2 regions of the Streptomyces sp. NPDC051907 genome follow, and region 1 is predicted to be linked to the other one. Evidence: riboswitches for the same ligand, from Rfam matches in the RefSeq annotation. Region 1 holds a riboswitch; the other holds the start of a gene.

Region 1 (4,820 bases):
TTGGTGACGAACAGGTCGTCGCCGACGATCTGGACCTTCGCGCCGAGCTTGTCGGTGATGGTCTTCCAGCCGTCCCAGTCGTCCTCGAACAGCGGGTCCTCGATGGAGACGAGCGGGTACGCGGCGACGAGCTCCGCGTAGTACTCGGTCATCTCGGCGGCCGAGCGGGACTTGCCCTCGAACTCGTACTTGCCGTCCTTGTAGAACTCGGACGCGGCGACGTCGAGCGCGAGCGCGATGTCCTTGCCCGGGGCGTAGCCGGCCTGCTTGATCGCCTCGAGGATGAGGTCGAGCGCCTCGCGGTTGGAGCCGAGGTTCGGGGCGAAGCCGCCCTCGTCGCCGAGACCGGTGGACAGGCCCTTGGTCTTCAGGACGGACTTGAGGGTGTGGTAGACCTCCGCGCCCCAGCGCAGGGCCTCGGAGAAGGACTCCGCGCCGATCGGCGCGATCATGAACTCCTGGATGTCCACATTGGAGTCGGCGTGCGAGCCGCCGTTCAGGATGTTCATCATCGGAACGGGCAGCAGGTGCGCGTTCGGGCCGCCGAGGTAGCGGAAAAGCGGCAGGTCGGACGCCTCGGAGGCGGCGTGCGCGACGGCGAGGGAGACGCCGAGGATGGCGTTGGCGCCGAGGGAGGACTTGTCCGGGGTGGCGTCCAGGTCGAACATCGCCTGGTCGATCAGGCGCTGCTCGGTGGCGTCGTAGCCGACGAGCTCCGGGCCGATCTGCTCGATGACGGCGAGGACGGCCTTCTCGACGCCCTTGCCGAGGTAGCGGTTCTGGTCACCGTCGCGGAGCTCAAGAGCCTCGAACGCACCGGTGGAGGCGCCGGACGGGACAGCAGCACGGCCGGTGCTGCCGTCGTCGAGGCCAACCTCGACCTCGACCGTGGGGTTGCCTCGGGAGTCCAGGATTTCCCGGGCTACGACGACGTCGATGGACGGCACGAGCATCTCCTTCTGGGATGTGACGCTATACGCAAGGTCTCTTTGGCCTTGCGACAAGAGCCTAACCGGCTGCGGACCCTCGGCCAGCCGATGCCCGCCCGCTGGGACGAAAAACGGCGTGAAGGGCGGGGATATGGGACAAAGCAGCCGACATCTACTTATGAGTAACGCGAATCGCTCCGCGTATACCGGCCCTACCTCAGCCCGGCCGCGCACACTCAGCCTCGCCGGGTACATCCAGCCCCGTGGGCGCTTGAGCCGCAAACCAAGCCCCGTGGGGGTCCCCCCGGACGAAGTCTGGGGGAGTTTGAGGCGCGGGGTCCGGGGCAGCGCCCCGCGGGCAGCCCGCACAGGGCATGTCACCGTTGCCTCGGGGGGCTGCGCCCCCGTACGGCCTTCGGCCGTGTCCTCAATCGCCGGACGGGCTGGGTTTCCCGGGCACATCCAGCCCCGCCGGCGTTTGAGGCGACCGACATTCAGCCCCGCCGGCGATTGAGGCGCGGGGTCCGGGGCAGCGCCCCAAATCAGCCTCGCCGGCGATTGAGGCGCGGGGGTCCGGGGGCGGAGCCCCCGGGGACGGGGGGCGCGTCCGCGCAGAGCAGTGCCCCGCGAGCACCGGTGGGCCGCCGGGTCCACCGGGTCTCGCGGGGCACGCCCCACACCAGATCAGCTCAGGTGAAGCAGCTGACCCGGGTAGATCACATTCGCGTCGTCCACGACGTCCTTGTTCAGGTCGAACAGCTTCTTCCAGCCGCCCTCGACCTTCTTCTCCTCGGCGATCGAGCCCAGCGTGTCACCGGCCTTGACCTTGTACTCGCCGTCGCCCTTCTTCACGGCCTTCGCCTTCGCCGGCGCCGCGGGGCGCTCGGAGCGGGTCGTGGGCGCCTCGGCGCGCTTCGGAGCGGCGGGCTTGGCCGGAGCCGGGGCGGCCTTCTCCGCGGCGCCGGTGTACGCGGCGTCGGACAGGCCCACGCCGCAGTGCGGCCACGCGCCCTTGCCCTGGCCCGCGAGGACCTTCTCGGCGACCTGGATCTGCTGCGACTTCGACGCCTGGTCGGCGGTCGCGGCGTACGCGGTGCCGCCGTACGCGGCCCAGGTGGAGGCGGAGAACTGCAGGCCGCCGTAGAAGCCGTTGCCGGTGTTGATGGACCAGTCGCCGCCGGACTCGCACTGGGCGACGGTGTCCCACTCGGAGGCGGTCGCGGCGGAGGCGGAGGTGGCGCCGAGCAGCGGGGCGGCGACGGCCGCACCCGTGATGCCGGCGAGCGTGGCGATGCGGGTGGCCTTCGAGGGACGACGGTGCTTGGACTTGCTGGAGAACAGCATGGGACATCTCCTCACCGACGCCTACGAGGTGAGCTGTCGGGTTCGGGCCAGATGAGTTGCCCGGCCGCGCGACCTAGCGCGCGGCTTCACCCCAAGCCGTTCCACGGCCGTTCGTCAGCAACGGCCGGGGGGCGGCGCTTACCTGGGTCCCCCGCTCCTGCCTTCGGCGCATGACGCGACGACTGGTCCCCCCGACCGACGGCAGGATTCGGCGTGACGGTCAGCGGTGCCCGCGATGGCGAGCGGTCAGACCGTAGACACACCGCTCCCCGATGTTCAAAGACGAACATCGGGGAGAAATCGCCCTTTCCGCCCTTTGGGGCGATTACATTTCCGCAGGTCGGGGGCGAAGTGTGCACATTCGGTAGGCGAGCCACGCCAGTTAGGACAAAGAGACCCTTGTCTCACTTACACAGAACGGACATAAGCCCGCGAACTGCCGCTACTTCGGGTCGGAGGAGTGGTCCAGATCGAGGCTCTGGCCAGGAAGGATCAGGTCCGGGTCCTCGCCGACGGCCTTCCGGTTCGCCTCGTAGAGCGCGGTCCAGCCGCCGGGCACCTCCTGCTCGTCGGCGATGGTCCACAGGCTGTCGCCGGTGCGGACCGTGTACTCGCCGGGCGAAGTGTCCGCATTCGCAGGCTCACGTGTTGAACCGTCACCCCGTGAGGCATGTCGGCCGCTTTCACGCTCATTGTCCGTATTGCCCGACTCGGTCCCCTCGGGCGCCGGCTCGCCGCGGTGCTTCCCGGCGCCGGAGCCCGACTCGGGGGTCGCGCCCTTGGAGGGCTCGGCGCTCTCCTCGCTGCGGGCGGGCGCGCTCGGCTGGGCGGACTGCTCCGGCTTCGAGGGGGCCGCCGGCTCGTCGGAGGACGACTCCTTCTCCGGCTTGTCGGAGGTGGTCTCGGCCGCCTCGCCGGTCGGCTCGCCGGAGGGCTGGTCGATCGGGGCGCTCGGCCGCGGCGTCGGCTGGGCGGTGACGCCGTCGGCCGATCCCGCGATCTTCAGTCCGGCGATGGACGAGCAGCCGGGCCAGGCGTCCGGCCCCTGCGCGGCCAGGACCATCTCGGCCACGGCTATCTGCTCGGTGCGGCTCGCGAGGTCGGCGCGCGGCGCGTACGCCGTGCCGCCGTAGGTCTCCCACGTCTCCTGGGAGAGCTGGAGCCCGCCGTAGTACCCGTTGCCGAGGTCGGCGCTCCACATGCCGCTGCTCTCGCACTCGGCGACGCGGTCCCATGTGGTGCCGTCGGCGGCCGAGGCCGAGGTCGCGCCGAGCAGCGGGATCGCGATGGCCGATCCCGTCACCCCTGCCGCGACGACGAGGGCCGGAGCCTGACGGGGTCGGCGGTGCCGTCCGTTCCCGGAGCGCATGCGGTTGCCTTTCGCGTGACAGCTTGGATCGACGGTGAACGTAGCGGCATTCGAACGCGAGTCACAAGTCGATGCAGCGGAGATCACGTGAAAGTCACGAACATGATGGACCGTCAGTTCTGCTGGGGTGTGAACTCAACCGGCAGAGTGCGCAATCCACGCATAATGAGACCCCCACGCCACCGCAAATCGTCCGGATCGCCCGCAAGCCGCAAGTCCGGCGCCCTCCTGAGCAGCGTCGCGATGGCGGTCTGCCCTTCCAGCCGGGCGAGCGGGGCGCCGAGGCAGTAGTGGATGCCGTGGCCGTATCCGAGGTGCTTGTTGTCGCTTCTCGACAGATCGAGGGCGTCGGGCTCGGCGAACCGCTCGGGGTCCCGGTCGGCGGCGGCGAGCACCACCAGGACGGGGTCTCCGGCCTCGATCCGCTGCCCGCCGAGGCTCAGCTTCTCGGTGGCGAACCGCCAGGTGGCGATCTCCACCGGCCCGTCGTAGCGCAGGAGTTCCTCCACGCCGGAGGCGAGCAGACCCGTCTCCCCCGCCGCGAGGGACGCCTGGAGCCGGTCCCGCTCCCCGGGGTTGCGCAGCAGCGCGTACACCCCGTTCCCGATCAGGTTCACGGTCGTCTCGAAGCCGGCGAACAACAGGATGAAGGCCATAGCCGCGGCCTCGTTCTCCGTCAGATGCTCGCCGTGGTCCGAGGCGCGGATCAGGCCCGAGATCAGGTCGTCCGAGCCCTCTTGTCCCAGGGTCTCCCGTTTGCGGTGGATCAGCTCGGCGAGGTAGCCGCGCATCATCTTCACCGAGCGGGCGACCCCGCCGCGGGGGCCGCCCTGGCTCGCCTTGGTGTGGCGCAGCATCATGCCCGCCCAGTCGCGGAAGTCGTCCTGGTCCTCCGCCGGGACGCCGAGCAGGTCGCAGATCGCGTAGATAGGGAGAGGGAAGGCGAACTCGTGGATCAGGTCCGCCTCTCCCCTCGCGGCGAAGCCGTCGATGAGACGGTCCGTCAGCTCTTGGACGCGCGGGGCGAATTCGGCGACGCGGCTGGGGGTGAACGCCTTGGACACCAGCCGCCGCAGCCGGGTGTGGTCCGGCGGGTCGATGTTCAGCAGATGCGTCATCAGCTCTGCCTTGCGCTCGCCCGGAATACCCGTCTTCCCCTTGGCGTGCGCGGGCTCCGC
Region 2 (4,820 bases), on a different contig from region 1:
CGCGGTCGACGAGGAGCTGGCGCGGTTCGCCGCCGAGGGCCCCACGCCCGAGGAGATGGAGCGCGCGCAGGCCCAGTTGGAGCGCGAGTGGCTGGACCGGCTCGGCACGGTCGCCGGGCGCGCCGACGAACTGTGCCGGTTCGCCGTGCTGTTCGGCGACCCCCAGCTGGCGCTGACCGCCGTGCAGCGGGTGCTGGAGGTGACCGCCGAGGAGGTGCAGGCGGTCGCCAAGGCCCGGCTGCGCCCCGAGAACAGGGCGGTGCTGGTCTACGAGCCGGTCGCCGCCGAAGACGGCGCCGACAACGACAGCGACGACAACGAGGGAGCCGACCAGTGAGCGACGCTGCCGTCAGCATGGACTTCCACCCGCAGCCGCAGGCCGGCGAGGCCAGGCCGTGGGCCTTCCCGGCCCCCGAGCGCGGCACGCTCGACAACGGCCTGACCGTGCTGCGCTGCCACCGCCCCGGCCAGCAGGTCGTGGCCGTGGAGCTCTCCCTCGACGCTCCCCTGGACGCCGAGCCGGAGGGCCTCGACGGCGTCGCCACGATCATGGCGCGCGCCCTGTCCGAGGGCACCGACAAGCGCTCGGCGGAGGAGTTCGCCGCCGAGCTGGAGCGCTGCGGCGCCACCCTGGACGCGCACGCCGACCACCCCGGCGTCCGGGTCTCTCTGGAGGTCCCGGTCTCCCGGCTGCCCAAGGCGCTCGGCCTGCTGTCCGAGGCCCTGCGCGCGCCCGCGTTCGCGAGCAGCGAGGTCGAGCGCCTGGTCCGCAACCGCCTGGACGAGATCCCGCACGAGCAGGCCAACCCGGCCCGCCGCGCCGCCAAGGAGCTGTCCAAGCAGCTCTTCCCGGCCTCCTCGCGCATGTCGCGCCCCCGCCAGGGCACGGAGGAGACCGTCAAGCGCATCGACGCGGCGGCCGTGCGTGCCTTCTTCGAGGGGCATGTGCGGCCCGCCACGGGCACCGCGGTGATCGTGGGCGACCTGACGGGCGTCGACCTGGACGCCGTCCTCGCCGACACCCTGGGCGGCTGGACCGGCGACAAGGCCGATCTGCGCCCCATGCCGCCGATCACCGCGGACGACACCGGCCGCGTGGTGATCGTGGACCGGCCCGGCGCCGTGCAGACGCAGCTGCTGATCGGCCGCATCGGCGCGGACCGGCACGACCGCGTCTGGCCGGCGCAGGTCCTCGGCTCGTACTGCCTGGGCGGCACCCTCACCTCCCGGCTGGACCGCGTCCTGCGCGAGGAGAAGGGCTACACCTACGGCGTACGGGCCTTCGGCCAGGTGCTGCGCTCCGCATCCCCGACCGCCCCGGGCGGGGCCACGGGCGCCTCGATGCTCGCCATCAGCGGCTCCGTGGACACCCCCAACACCGGCCCGGCGCTGGACGACCTCTGGAAGGTGCTGCGCACGCTCGCGGCCGAGGGCCTCACCGACGCCGAGCGCGACGTCGCCGTGCAGAACCTGGTGGGCGTGGCCCCGCTGAAGTACGAGACGGCCGCGTCCGTCGCGGGCACGCTCGCCGACCAGGTCGAGCAGCACCTCCCGGACGACTATCAGGCGCAGTTGTACGTACGGCTCGCCGAGACGGGCACCGTGGAGGCGACGGCCGCGGCCGTCAGCGCCTTCCCGGTGGACCGCATGGTCACCGTGCTCGTCGGCGACGCCGCGCAGATCGCGGAGCCGGTCAAGGCGCTGGGCATCGGCGAAGTGACTGTTGTCACAGGCTGATTGACCTCCCGCCGTCCCCGGCGCGCGGCACGACAACTCCACAGCAGGAAACGGAACCCCGGCTTCAGTGCGATGCCCGGGGTTCCGTCGTATGTCCGTTTTGTTGGCTAGTTGCCTGTCTGCCCTGTGGCGTGCGCTACAAAAAGGGCCGTCTGTTTGGCGATTGAAAGAGCGCCCGCCTAGCGTCAGTGCGGCTGTTCGCCAGTAGCCCGCCGCACCCGCGGCATCGGACAGTCATCGCCGAGTCCCCGTCAGGCGCGAGCCTGGGGAGCCGGGGACCCACTCAGTCCCTGGGGTGAATCGGACGCCTTCGCAGCCGCGGAGGGGCCCGTAGGAGACCTTCCTGCTCCGAACCCGTCAGCTAACCCGGTAGGCGAGAAGGAAGGAAAGGATCAGCCTCTCCATGGCGTTCACCCGTGCCACCGGGAAGCACCGTGCCCCGAGCCGCCTGTCGCGCAAGAGCGCGAACATGGCAGGCGTAGCGGCCCTCGCCACCACCGGCGTCATCGGAACCCTCGCTTCCCCGGCGCTCGCCGCCGAGCCCGGCGCCCCCTCCATGGAGGACACCGGCACCCTGCAGACAGTCGCCGTCGACTCCCTCGCGGACGAGATCGCCGACCAGGCCGAGGTGCAGCGGCTGGAGGCCGACCGCGCCGCCGCCAAGGCGAAGGCCGAGGCCGAGGCGAAGCGCCAGGCCGAGGCCCGCGTCAAGGAGGCCCGCGAGGCCAAGGAGCGCGCCGACCGCGAGGCAGAGCGCAAGCGCCTGCTCTCCTTCACCGCCCCGGTCGCCGGCTCGTATGTCAGCACCGCCTACCAGGCCGGCGGCGCCGCCTGGTCCTCCGGCAGCCACACCGGCGTCGACTTCCACGCCGCCTCCGGCTCCTCGGTCGTGTCCGTCGGCATGGGCACCGTCGTGGAGGCGGGCTGGGGCGGCGCGTACGGCAACAACGTCGTGATCAAGATGCACGACGGCACGTACACGCAGTACGGCCACCTCTCCTCCATCGGCGTCTCGGTCGGCCAGGACGTCACCCCGGGCCAGCAGATCGGCCTCTCCGGCTCCACCGGCAACTCCTCGGGCCCCCACCTCCACTTCGAGGCCCGGAGCACGGCGGAGTACGGCTCCGACATCAACCCGGTCTCCTACCTGCGCTCCCACGGCGTCAAGGTCTGATCACCGGCCGCCGGGCGCCCGCACCAGGGCGCCGCGCGTCCGCCTGATCCCGCTCTCCTTCTCGAAGGCCCCGGTCCCCGCCGGGGCCTTCGGCGTTCCCCGGCCCCGCCCGCCTCCCGGCCCCCGAACCGCCCTCGCCGTCGCCCGCGGCGCTTCCTGGCCAAAAGGTGTCCATGGATTTCGGTGGGCCATCGGAAAATCGCGTCCGTTGCAATAGGGTTGCCGAACAGAAGTCAATCGGCTGCGTTTCGCGCGGATTAAAGCGGAGGTTCGGTCATGCGCATTCCTGCGCATTCGGTATGCACGGCGATCCGCGACGACATCGTCTCCGGTGTATTCGCGCGCGGCAGCCGGCTCACCGAGGAGCAGCTCGCCCGCCGCTACGGCGTCTCCCGGGTCCCGGTGCGCGAGGCCCTGCGCACCCTGGAGTCCGAGGGCTTCGTCACTACCCGCCGGCACGCCGGCGCCTGTGTCGCCGAGCCCACCGAGCAGGAGGCCGCGGACCTGCTGGACATCCGTCTGCTGCTGGAGCCGCTGGGCGCCGCCCGCGCCGCCCAGCGCCGCACCGACGCGCACCTCAAGGTGCTGCGCGGCCTGGTCAGGCTGGGCCAGGAGCGGGCGCGGCGCGGCCAGGGCGAGGATCTGCGCTCCCTGGGCGGCTGGTTCCACGAGACGCTCGCCCAGGCCTCCCAGAGCCCCGGGCTGACCGCCCTGCTCACCCAGCTGCGGCACAAGATCGCGTGGATGTACGCGGTCGAGCAGCCGGCCAGGCCCGTCGAGTCCTGGGCCGAGCACGGCGCGATCGTGGACGCGGTGGCGCGCGGCGACGGCGAGCGCGCCCGCGCGCTGACCGCCCTGCACGCCGAGCGGGCGGTGGCCGCTCACCGGCTGCGCGGACAGGAGCGCACAAGGACCGTGAGGACTTCGCAACATGCCGTAAACACCGCGAGCCTCCGGCATTAACAGTCGCGCCGTATACAAAGGGAAGGAATTATCGGGGGGCCTGTCCTGCTGCCCGAATTCCTATTCCGGTCTGTCGGTCTGTCCCTGGATCCGCTCGCGTGGATCCAGCCGGATATCTCCGTCCCGGAATAGAACGGAGCCGCGGTCTCCCGAATTCGGGATCCGCGGCTCTGTCGTGGGCGACTGCGGCTCAGACGGTCTCCGGGAGCTCCTCGAGGCCCTCGGCGACCAGCTTGGCCAGACGGTCCAGGGCGACGTCGGCGCCGTCCGCCTCGGAGGCGAGCACGATCTCCTCGCCGCCCTGCGCGCCCAGCCCGAGCACGGCGAGCATGGAGGCGGCGTTGACGGGGCTGCCGTCGGCCTTGGCGATCGTCACGGGGACGCCGGACGCCGTGGCGGCACGGACGAAGATGGAAGCGGGGCGGGCGTGAAGGCCCTCGGCCCAGCCGACATTGACGCGGCGCTCAGCCATGGTGTTGCCCTTCAAGTCTTAGCGGGTTGTCTAGACCAGTCTCTCATGTACTCCGGCGTGCTCCTGTCGACTCACCGTACGCTTCTCCCATGCAGCCTCCGCAGCAGCCGGATCAGGTTTCCGATCATGCCTATCCCGATCACTGGGAAGCCGACGTGGTGCTGCGCGACGGCGGCACCGCACGCATCAGACCGATCACCACCGAGGACGCCGGGCGGCTGGTCAGCTTCTACGAGCAGGTCTCGGACGAGTCGAAGTACTACCGGTTCTTCGCGCCCTACCCCCGGCTCTCCGCCAAGGACGTCCACCGCTTCACGCACCACGACTACGTGGACCGGGTCGGCCTCGCGGCCACGGTCGGCGGGGAGTTCATCGCCACCGTCCGCTACGACCGGATCGACTCCCTGGGCCGCCCCGCCGCCGCCCCCGCCGACGAGGCCGAGGTCGCCTTCCTCGTCCAGGACGCCCACCAGG

The links. A riboswitch is a leader RNA that binds a small molecule or an ion and turns the genes downstream of it on or off. The one in region 1 is predicted to bind cyclic di-AMP.
Region 2: it holds a riboswitch for cyclic di-AMP, as region 1 does, so the genes downstream of both, AB0M39_RS13940 (M23 family metallopeptidase) here and AB0M39_RS22790 (transglycosylase family protein) in region 1, are expected to answer to the same signal.

What each region holds. Positions count from the first base shown of each region.
Region 1 covers NZ_JBFAYB010000045.1:9,631-14,450, reverse strand. The annotation lists gene eno (phosphopyruvate hydratase) at 1-947, opposite strand, end outside; gene AB0M39_RS22790 (transglycosylase family protein) at 1,614-2,273, opposite strand; cyclic di-AMP (ydaO/yuaA leader) riboswitch at 2,277-2,452, opposite strand; gene AB0M39_RS22785 (transglycosylase family protein) at 2,716-3,642, opposite strand; gene AB0M39_RS22780 (cytochrome P450) at 3,756-4,820, opposite strand, start outside.
Region 2 covers NZ_JBFAYB010000019.1:85,823-90,642, forward strand. The annotation lists gene AB0M39_RS13930 (pitrilysin family protein) at 1-337, shown strand, start outside; gene AB0M39_RS13935 (pitrilysin family protein) at 355-1,737, shown strand; cyclic di-AMP (ydaO/yuaA leader) riboswitch at 1,966-2,128, shown strand; gene AB0M39_RS13940 (M23 family metallopeptidase) at 2,141-2,911, shown strand; gene AB0M39_RS13945 (GntR family transcriptional regulator) at 3,188-3,874, shown strand; gene AB0M39_RS13950 (HPr family phosphocarrier protein) at 4,065-4,346, opposite strand; partial or broken gene AB0M39_RS13955 (GNAT family N-acetyltransferase) at 4,436-4,820, shown strand, end outside.